Regions from separate parts of the Delftia sp. WSY_10 genome, predicted to be linked through region 1. Evidence: riboswitches for the same ligand, from Rfam matches in the RefSeq annotation. Region 1 holds a riboswitch; the other holds the start of a gene.
The links. Region 1 has a riboswitch for cobalamin ahead of ACF8ML_RS04590 (TonB-dependent receptor). Riboswitches for the same ligand answer to the same signal wherever they lie in the genome.

Region 1 (4,549 bases):
AGCAGCCGCGCCTCCTGCGCCAGGGCCAGCGCCTGGCCGCGCGCCTGCACGCCCGTGGCGCGGGCCACCAGGCGCAGGTTGTCCATCACCTCGGCCAGCGAGCGGCTGAGCAGCACCATCACCGGCACGCCGATGCGCTCCATGGGATCGACCAGCTGGTGCGCTGCCTGGCGCGCGGGCGTGACGATGACCAGGTCCGGCTGGCGCGCCACCACGGCGTCCACCGAAAACCCCAGCCGCCCGCCCACCTTGGGAATGCGCTCCACGCCCGGTGGAAAGCGCGTGAAATCCTCCACGCCCACCACGCGGTCCAGCAGGCCCAGCGCGGCCACCAGCTCGGTGTTGGAGGCAAAGATGGAGACGATGCGCTGCGGCGGCGCGGCAATCTCCACGCGCCGGCCCAGCGCATCCTGCAGCACCACCGGACCGCCTGCAGCGACGGTGTCGGCCCAGGCCGCGGGCAGGCCGCAGCCCAGGGCCGCCGCCGCGCCCTGGCGCAGCAACTGGCGGCGTGGTGTGCAGACAGCCTTCATCTCAGTGTTCCATGACGCAAGGCGCCGTACATGACCTATGAAACCGGCGCAGTCCAAAGCGAGGGACACCGAGGAAGGGCCTATGCCGGCCGCGCCGCCCCGCCCCGAGGGTGTCGTCCCCCTCCCGCGTAGCGAGAGAGGGCGCCGTGCACACGGGGGAAGGCGCGAAGCGACTCAGGGGGTGCTTCATCAAAACTCTGCCTGCAGGCCGACCATGAGTTCGCGCCCGGCCATCGACGTTCCGCAGCCGCCGTTCTGGTACGCCGGGTTGGCGATGCAGGGCGCACGGTCCAGCGCGATGAAGATGGGGTGGCGGTTCAGGTCGAACAGGTTGTTCACGGCCGCGAACAGCTTGACGCCCGGCGACACGCGGTAGTCGGCACGCAGGTTCCAGATGGTGAAGGCGCCCTTGCGGTGGATGAAGGTGCTGCGGGGCTCGCCCTGCGGGATGAGCAGCGCCTCTTCCGTATCGTACCACATGGGACCGCGCAGCAGCGTGGACAGCTGCAGGCTCCAGTCGCCCTGCAGGCGCCCGCTGCCGCGCCCGTAGCGCACGCCGGCCGAGGCCTCGTAGCGGTACATGCGCTGCACCTTGTCGGTATTGGCCGACGCTGGCGATCCCTTGTCCCGCATGCTGAAGTGGTAGTAGCCGCCAGCCCAGGCCTTGAGCTGGTGGCCCGTCAGGTTCAGCGCCCGCGCCAGGTCCATGTCGGCCTGCATTTCCAGGCCGCGCGCCACGATGTCGGCCGCGTTGTTGGCGTAGTCCGAGGTATTGGTCGTGGCCCCGCGCGAGACGGTGATGATGCGGTCGCTGATGGTGTTCTGGAACAGGGCCGCATCCACGCGCCAGCCGGGCTGCTGCAGCGCGGCGCCGACCTCGATCTGGCGGCTGGTCTCGGGCTTGAGGTTGGGGTTGCCGAAGGTGCGGCCACCGCCGACGGCCGTGAAGTCCGAAGCCAGCTCCGTGGCCGTGGGCGCGCGAAAGCCCGTGGAGGCCGCAGCGCGCAGCGTGAGCCGGTCCGTGGCCTTCCAGGTGGCGCCGGCCGACCAGGTGTGGTTGTCGTAGTCGCGCGTGCTGGCCTGGGCCAGGGCCAGGTTGGGCGTCTCGTCGAAGCGTGTCGTGCCCCAGGTCTTGCGCAGGCCGGCGCGCAGGGTCAGGCGGTCGTCGAACAGGGTCTGCGCGTCCTCGACGTACAGCGCGTGCACCTGCTCGGTCTGGTTGTTGTCGTAGGGCGCAACCTGGCCCGCCGGGCCGCCCGGCATGGCCACGCGCAGGCGGTCGGAGCGCAGCTTGCTGCGCTCCCAGTCGAAGCCCATCAGCAGGTCATTGGTCTGGCTGACACGCAGGCGCGGCTGAAAGCGCAGGCCCGTGGCGTCCAGCTGGCGGTGGTTGTAGTCGCGCGCCGTGCCGGGCACGGCGCTGTTGCCCGAGCGGATCACGGGCGATGCCCAGTTGAACTCATCGGTATCGACCAGGCTGTAGAGGTGGGTCGTCCAGCTCAGGCGCTGGCCGGGCAGTGCGCCCTCGTAGGTCAGGTCCAGCGAGCGGTTGCTGCGGTTGTCGCGGCTGTAGATGTTGGCGCCCGATCCGCGAAAGCCCGCGTTGTAGATGCCGTCCGTGCGCAGCTGCAGCTCCACGCGGTGCAGCTCGTGCAGCTGCCAGCCCAGGGCGCCGCTGGCGCCGCGCCGCTTCCAGCCCGTGTTCTCCATGCGCATGCCGCCGTCGCCCGACTCGTAGTCGCCGCGCCCGCCTGCGCTCACGCCGAAGTACCAGTCGAAGCGGTCATTGGCGCCGGCCGTCTGCGCATCGGTGCGCCACAGGTCCCACGAGCCGGCCTGGACCTGGGCGCGCGTGCCGGGCGCTGTCGCTCCCGTCTTCATGATGATGTTGACCACCCCGCCCATGGCCTGGCTGCCGTAGATCACCGAGGACGGGCCGCGCACGATCTCGATGCGCTCCACATCCGAGGGGCTGAGCTTGGACAGGTTGGCCGTGCCCGCGCGCCGGCCGTTGACCAGCACCAGCACCTGGCTGCGGAAGTCGCGCCCCTGGCCGTCGGTGGAGGCGCCGCGCAGGTTCATCGAGGTCTGGGCCGCCGTCCATTCGCTGAGAAAGCCCACGGCGTTCTCGGCCAGCAGGTCGGTGACCGAGCGCGCGCTGGAGCGCTCTATGGCCTCGCGGTCGATGGTCTGCGTGGTGCCCGCGATGCGGCTGCGCGCCTCGGGCCGCGCCGTGGCGGTCACGAAGACGGCGTCCAGCGCATCGTCGGCGGAGTCCGTGGATCGCCCGGAAGCCGGCTCCTGCGCGGCGCCGGCCGCTGCAGCGCAGCTGGCCAGCAGGACGGCGGCCGCTACGGGCCGCAGGCTGGAGACAAGAGGGAGAACAGAGAGAAGGCCGGAGGAATCGGCGGCCGAGGAAGCGAAGCGCATGCGTTGAATCCAACTGCCCCAGTCACCCGTGGGGCCTATCGTCTGAACCACGCCGCACGGCGCGCACGCCGGAGCCGGCCACGCCAGCGCAGGCTGGGGCCGGACCGGACAGGCGCACTCCCGCGGCGTCCGAAAGCAATGCAGAAGGCCGGTATCCGGGCTTGCGGAACGCTGCGGCGCGCAGGGTGGGCGCGCTGCAGCAGGCATCCCCGCCTTCCCATGTCCGTCCAGACACAGTGGCTTGCGGCGCGCAACCGGTGGGTGGCGCGCCAGCGTGGGGAGTTGTATTCCGCTGACCGTTGCGGGGGCAGCGCAGGCATTGCGAGCGGCCACCTCGATGGCATCGCGCACCTGCTTCCCGTTGAACCCCTGGCCGGCAAGCGGCATGGGGCACCTTCAGCAACAGCGCACCGCCACGGCCCAGGGGCTGCGGCGGTGCGCCAGCGGCGGATTATCGCTGATGCGGTCTAGGCCCAGAAGCCCGGCACGCGGGCCAGCGCACGCAGCGCGCGGCGGCTGCTGCGCGCGCTGGTGGCCAGGCGGGCCTGCAGGTAGCCGGCGGCAAACCAGGCGCGCGGATCCGTGCCGGCCTGGTCACGAAAAAGCGCGGCCGCCACGGCCATGTCGTTGTGCAGGCCCAGCGCGTCCTGGGCGGGCACCAGCGCCTCGGCAAAGCGCCGGCCCTTTTTGCCGGGCCACATTCCGGGCGCGAATTCCCGCGCAAAGTCCGCCAGGTAGCGCAGGCGCTTGAGCCGCTTGCGCACGCGGTGCTGCTGCGCCAGCGGCAGGCGGTCGAACCGCCGGCCGTCGCGCAGCACCTGGCGGTGCAGGCGCGCCAGCCGCCGTGCCAGGTACTTGCGCGTGCCTGCGGCGGACAGGCTGACCAGGCCGGGCTGCCGCTTGCCTGCAGGCGCCTGCGCCAGCGCATGGATCTCGGCCAGCGTTTGCAGGAACTGCGGCTCGCGCACCGCAGCGGCCGCGTCCGCGTCGGCCTGCCCGGCATCCGGCACGGCCCAATCGCACAAGGGCGCATCGGCGTCCTGCAGCAGCGGCCGCACCACGTCGGCCAGGGTGCCGGCATCGCGCAGCGTGCCCAGGCGCGCAAAGGCCAGTGCCAGCGGGGCATCCCATTCGGCGCGCATGCCGGGCGCCAGCCCTGCGCATTCGCGCAGCAGGGTGCGCAGGCGCCGCAGGGCCACGCGCAGCTGGTGGATGCGTTCGGCCTCGCCGCTGCCGGCGTCCACGGCATCCATATGCGACTGCACCTGGGCCAGTGCGGCAGCCAGCGCCGCACGCACAAAGCCGGCCGCATCGGGCCGGTCGGGGAACTGCCTGGCAGGGGTGGTCATGGTCAGGAGAGGATGTGCGGGCGTTGCTGCGATTGTGGGCACCGCCCGGCCCCCGGGTCAATCGGCGCCATCCCCGCTCAGGCTGTGCAGCGCGGGCCGGGCAATGCGCACATAGTCGGCCGAGTCCAGCACGATGGAGCGGTCCAGCCGGCCCGCATTGAAGGCGATCTCGGCAAAGCGCTCCACCAGTGCCGGGTCCACCACCAGGCGCACCTGCGGGTTGAAGGAGAACGGCGG
Region 2 (4,549 bases), on a different contig from region 1:
CACCTCTGCTGCAGCGGCTGCGCGAACAGCTGTATTCCCGCCTGGTGCCGGTGGCCAACCGCTGGAACCAGCGCATGGGGCTGGATGTGCGCTATCCGGACCGGCTGCAGGACTTCCTGGCGCGCTGCCACGCGCACGGCCAGTTGCGGCCCACGCCGCTGATCCTCCAATACGGCGAGGGCGACTACAACTGCCTGCACCAGGATGTCTATGGAGAGCATGTGTTTCCGCTGCAGGTGGTGTTGCTGCTGTCTCGGCCGGGGCAGGACTTTGCGGGCGGGGAATTCGTCATCACCCAGGCCGATGGCGACAGGCAACGGGCCGATGTGATGGCGTTGGGCCAGGGCGATGCGCTGGTCCTGGCCGTGCGCCACCGGCCCGTGCCGGGGCGGCGCTCAGGCTACCGCCGCGCGGCCATGCGCCATGGCGTCAGCCGCGTCCGAAACGGCCATCGCCATACCGTGGGGCTGATCTTTCATGACGCACTCTGATATGACGCACTTTGATGGACGGCCGGTATGAGCACGCTGGATCTTTTTGCCGATGAACCTCCCATGGGCATCGAACCCATTGGTCCCCAGTCCGTGGTGCTGCGCGGCCATGCCCTGCCCCATGCGGCGCCACTGCTGGCTGCGGTGGACGGCGTCATGGCCCAGGCGCCGCTGCGCCATCTGGTCACGCCGGGCGGCTTCACCATGTCGGTGGCCATGACCAACTGCGGCACGCTGGGCTGGACCAGCGACAGGCGCGGCTACCGCTACAGCGCCATCGACCCGGTCAGCGGCCAGCCCTGGCCCGCCATGCCGGCCGTGTTTGCGCAGCTGGCGGGCGAAGCGGCCGCCGCTGCGGGCTTCGAGGGCTTCGCGCCCGACGCCTGCCTGATCAACCAGTACCTGCCCGGCAGCCGCCTGTCCCTGCACCAGGACCGCGACGAGCGTGACCTTGGCGCGCCCATCGTCTCGGTGTCACTGGGCATGCCGGCCACATTTCTGTTTGGAGGGCTTGCGCGCGCGGACAGGACGGCCAGGGTGTTGTTGCAGCATGGCGACGTGGTGGTCTGGGGCGGCGTGGATCGGCTGCGCCACCACGGCGTGTTGCCGCTCAAGGACCAGCCTCACCCGCTGCTGGGCGGGCGGCGCATCAATCTCACTTTTCGCAAGGCGGGTTGAATGGAGGGTTCGAAATGGATGGGCTGAACAGCAGTGATCGCTTCGCCGGCCTGGACTGGGGCCGCATTTGCACCCAGCTCGATGCAGAGGGCCATTGCCTGCTGCCACGGCTGCTGAATGCGGATGAAAGCCGCGCCCTGGCCGGCGAGGCGGCCATGCGCAATGGCCTGCCGCCCTCCCTCGACACATGGCGCCCGGTACTGTACCGGCACCTGCTTGCCATTGCCAATCGCTGGCGTGCCCAAATGGACATGCAGCCTGCCCTGCCCGCCTCGTTCGAGGCCTTCGGGCAACTGGGCCGCCAGTGCGGCCAGATGCATCCGCAGTCGCACCTGCTGCATGTGGCGCAGGCGGGCCATGCCCCGCTGCGCTCATACAGCGAAGGAGCGGCGGTGTTCCCGCTGCAGCTGGTGCTGCTGCTGTCCCGGCCGGGCCAGGATTTCGAGGGCGGCGAGTTCGTGATGACCGAGCAGCGACCGCGCATGCAATCGCGCCCCATGGTGCTGCCGTTGGGCCTGGGGGATGCGGCCATCATCGCCACGGGGCCGCGCCCGGTGCGCGGTGCGGCGGGCTTTTACCGTGTGCACCTGCGGCATGCCGTCAGCCGCGTTCACCGTGGCGAGTGGCTGGGTCTGGAGCTGCTTTTGCACGACGTGCCCCAGGCGCCAAAGGCTCTGCAAACAGACCGCTGGCTATAATGCCGCGCCTGCAAAGGCATCCGTGCAACAGGTGTCCACATGCCAGCCATGGGGATGAAACGGGAACAAGGTGACTGCCAGCAAATGCTTTTTGCGCTGCCGGCACAGGCCTTGGCTGCCCCCGCAACGGTAAACAAGTCAAGGCGCTCCACGCCTGTCCCGCCAGTCTCCGCAACCCTGCGGAGGGGCGATGACAGGCTGTCACTGGTTCATGGCGTGGTCTGCAACATGCAGCTTTTCGCGGGTGGATTGGGAAGACGGGGCGCTGGGCGCAAGGCATGTCCTTGCGCCGCTTGTGAGCCCGGAGACCGGCCTGCTGCGTTTCGCGCCCGCTGAGCGGGCGCTTTCTTGACTGTCTGCGGGGTGCGGATGGCAATGTCCTGCACCCTATCCTTGCACGCTGGCTGGAGAGGCGGCAGTGCCTTGCTTTCGCATCAGGCGGTCGAAGACCGATGTTCGAAATGCATTCCTCCCTTTCCTGCGTTCCCAGCACCCGTGCTGCCGATTCCCTTTGCCTTCGGCTGAGCCCGCTGGCTCTGGCCTGCGCCTTCCTGTCCGCTCCTGTGCAGGCACAGACTGTCCTGCCCGAAGTGCAGGTCACCGGCCAGGCCGAACGCATCGGCCAGCAACTGGCCCAGCCTGCGCGCTCGGCCAGCCATACCGGCGTCTCCAACCAGGAAGTGCCTGCCAGCGTGGATGGTGTTTCTGCCGAGCAGATGCAGGAGCGCGGCGACTACGCCCTGGTGGACGCCGTCACGCGCACCGTGGGCCTGACCTCCAGCAGCACGCCGGGCAACGGCGGCCTGTCCTTCAGCAGCCGTGGCTTTGCGGGCGTGAACTCCGTGGGCGTGGCCGAAGACGGCATGGTGCTGGGCGTGGCCGCCGGCACCACGGCCTATCCCGGGGACAGCTGGGGCTACGAGCGCATCGACGTGCTGCGCGGCCCGGCCTCGCTGATGTATGGCAGCGGCACCATGGGCGCCACCGTCAACGCCATCCGCAAGCAGCCCAGCCGCACCAGCTCGGCCGAGGTGCTGGTGGGAGCGGGCACGGACGACACGCTGCGCGTGGGCCTGGGCGTGACCGGCGCCCTGGGCGCCTATGCCAGCTACCGCATCGACAGCTACACCGCGCGCAGCGCGGGCGAGCGCGACCTGGACCAGTCGCGCAACGGCAAGTTCATGAGCACGTTGCGCTTGGAGCCCACGAGCGACCTGCAGATCGACCTGATTGCCGACCGCAGCGTGCAAAAGCCCACCCGCTACTGGGGCACCCCTGGCCTGGACGGCAAGGTGGTGGAGTCCCTGCGCGACCGCAACTACAACGCAGAAGACAGCGTGCTGCGCTATGCCGACGAGCGCCTGCGCGCCAAGGTGCAATGGAAGGCCAATGACTGGTTGACGGTGCGCAACGAGCTGTACCACGTGCAGTCGGACCGCCACTGGCGCAACATCGAGGCCTACGCGCTCAACCCCGCCACCTGGACCGTGGGCCGCTCCGACTACCTGGAAATCCTGCACGACCTGCAGCAGACCGGCAATCGCCTGGGCCTGAACGTGAACCGGGGCTCGCACAAGATCGCCATGGGCTGGGAGGCCGCGCGCATCAACCTGCGGCTGTCCAATAACTCGCCCTACGGCGGCTCGTCCACGGTCTCGGCCTGGGACCCCGTGCATGGCAGCTGGGCCAGCCCCGATGTCACCAAGGCCAAGACCGAAACCGGCGTGACCCAGCATGCGCTGTACCTGGAGGATGCCTGGCGCATCAGCAACCGCTGGCTGGCCATGGCCGGACTGCGCCGCGATGTCTACAGCTTTGCCAGCCATTCCCTGGTGGGCGGCACGGATTTCAACAAGACGCTGGCCGCCACCTCCTGGCGCCTGGGCCTGACCTATGAGCTGGCCCGCGACACCCATGTCTATGGGCAGATCAGCTCGGGCCATGATCCCGTCAACAGCCTGGTGTCGCTGAACCTGGCCAACACGGCTTACAAGCTGAGCAAGGGCCGCCAGGCCGAGATCGGCATCAAGCAGCAGGTGGCAGGCGGGCGCGGCGAATGGACGCTGGCCGTGTTCGACATCAAGAAGGACAACATCATCACGCGCGACCCCGACCGCCCGGCCATCTCCATCCAGGGCGGCAGCCAGTCCTCGCGCGGCGCCGAGGTCACTGCCAACTTCCAGGCCACGCCCACCCTGCGCCTGGAGGGCAACCTGTCCTATGTGGATGCCCAGTTCGACAAGCTCATCGAGGCCGGCGGCAACCGCGCCGGCAACCGCCCGCAGAACGTGGCCAAGACCACGGCCAACCTCTGGGGCCACTACCGCGTGGGCGCCTGGCAAGCCTCGCTGGGCCTGCGCTACGTGGGTGACCGCTTTGGCAACAACGCCAATACCGTGAACCTGCCCGCCTACACCGTGGCCGACGCCGCGCTGAGCTGGCAGGTGGACCCGCGCACCACCCTGAGCCTGATCGGCCGCAACCTGGCCGACAGGGTCTATGTGGGATCGAGCTACGGCAGCCAGTTCCTGGTCGGGCAAGGCCGCCGCTTCGAGATCGCGGCCCATATCCGGTTCTGATGGCCATGGCGCGCTCCAAAAGCCTCCACGGTCTCCACGGCCTGTGCGCTGGCGCCCTGGCGGCCACCCTTCTGCTGGCCGGCTGCTCGCGCAGCGATTCCGG

Region 2: another riboswitch for cobalamin. It lies ahead of ACF8ML_RS13145 (TonB-dependent receptor); the one in region 1 lies ahead of ACF8ML_RS04590 (TonB-dependent receptor).

Annotation. Positions count from the first base shown of each region.
Region 1 covers NZ_JBICKY010000012.1:550,562-555,110, forward strand. The annotation lists gene ACF8ML_RS04585 (ABC transporter substrate-binding protein) at 1-533, opposite strand, end outside; gene ACF8ML_RS04590 (TonB-dependent receptor) at 723-2,963, opposite strand; cobalamin riboswitch at 3,092-3,376, opposite strand; gene ACF8ML_RS04595 (CHAD domain-containing protein) at 3,431-4,312, opposite strand; gene ACF8ML_RS04600 (YbaK/prolyl-tRNA synthetase associated domain-containing protein) at 4,370-4,549, opposite strand, start outside.
Region 2 covers NZ_JBICKY010000029.1:104,688-109,236, reverse strand. The annotation lists gene ACF8ML_RS13160 (2OG-Fe(II) oxygenase) at 1-491, shown strand, start outside; gene alkB (DNA oxidative demethylase AlkB) at 519-1,169, shown strand; gene ACF8ML_RS13150 (2OG-Fe(II) oxygenase) at 1,184-1,867, shown strand; cobalamin riboswitch at 1,880-2,199, shown strand; gene ACF8ML_RS13145 (TonB-dependent receptor) at 2,320-4,446, shown strand; gene ACF8ML_RS13140 (ABC transporter substrate-binding protein) at 4,446-4,549, shown strand, end outside.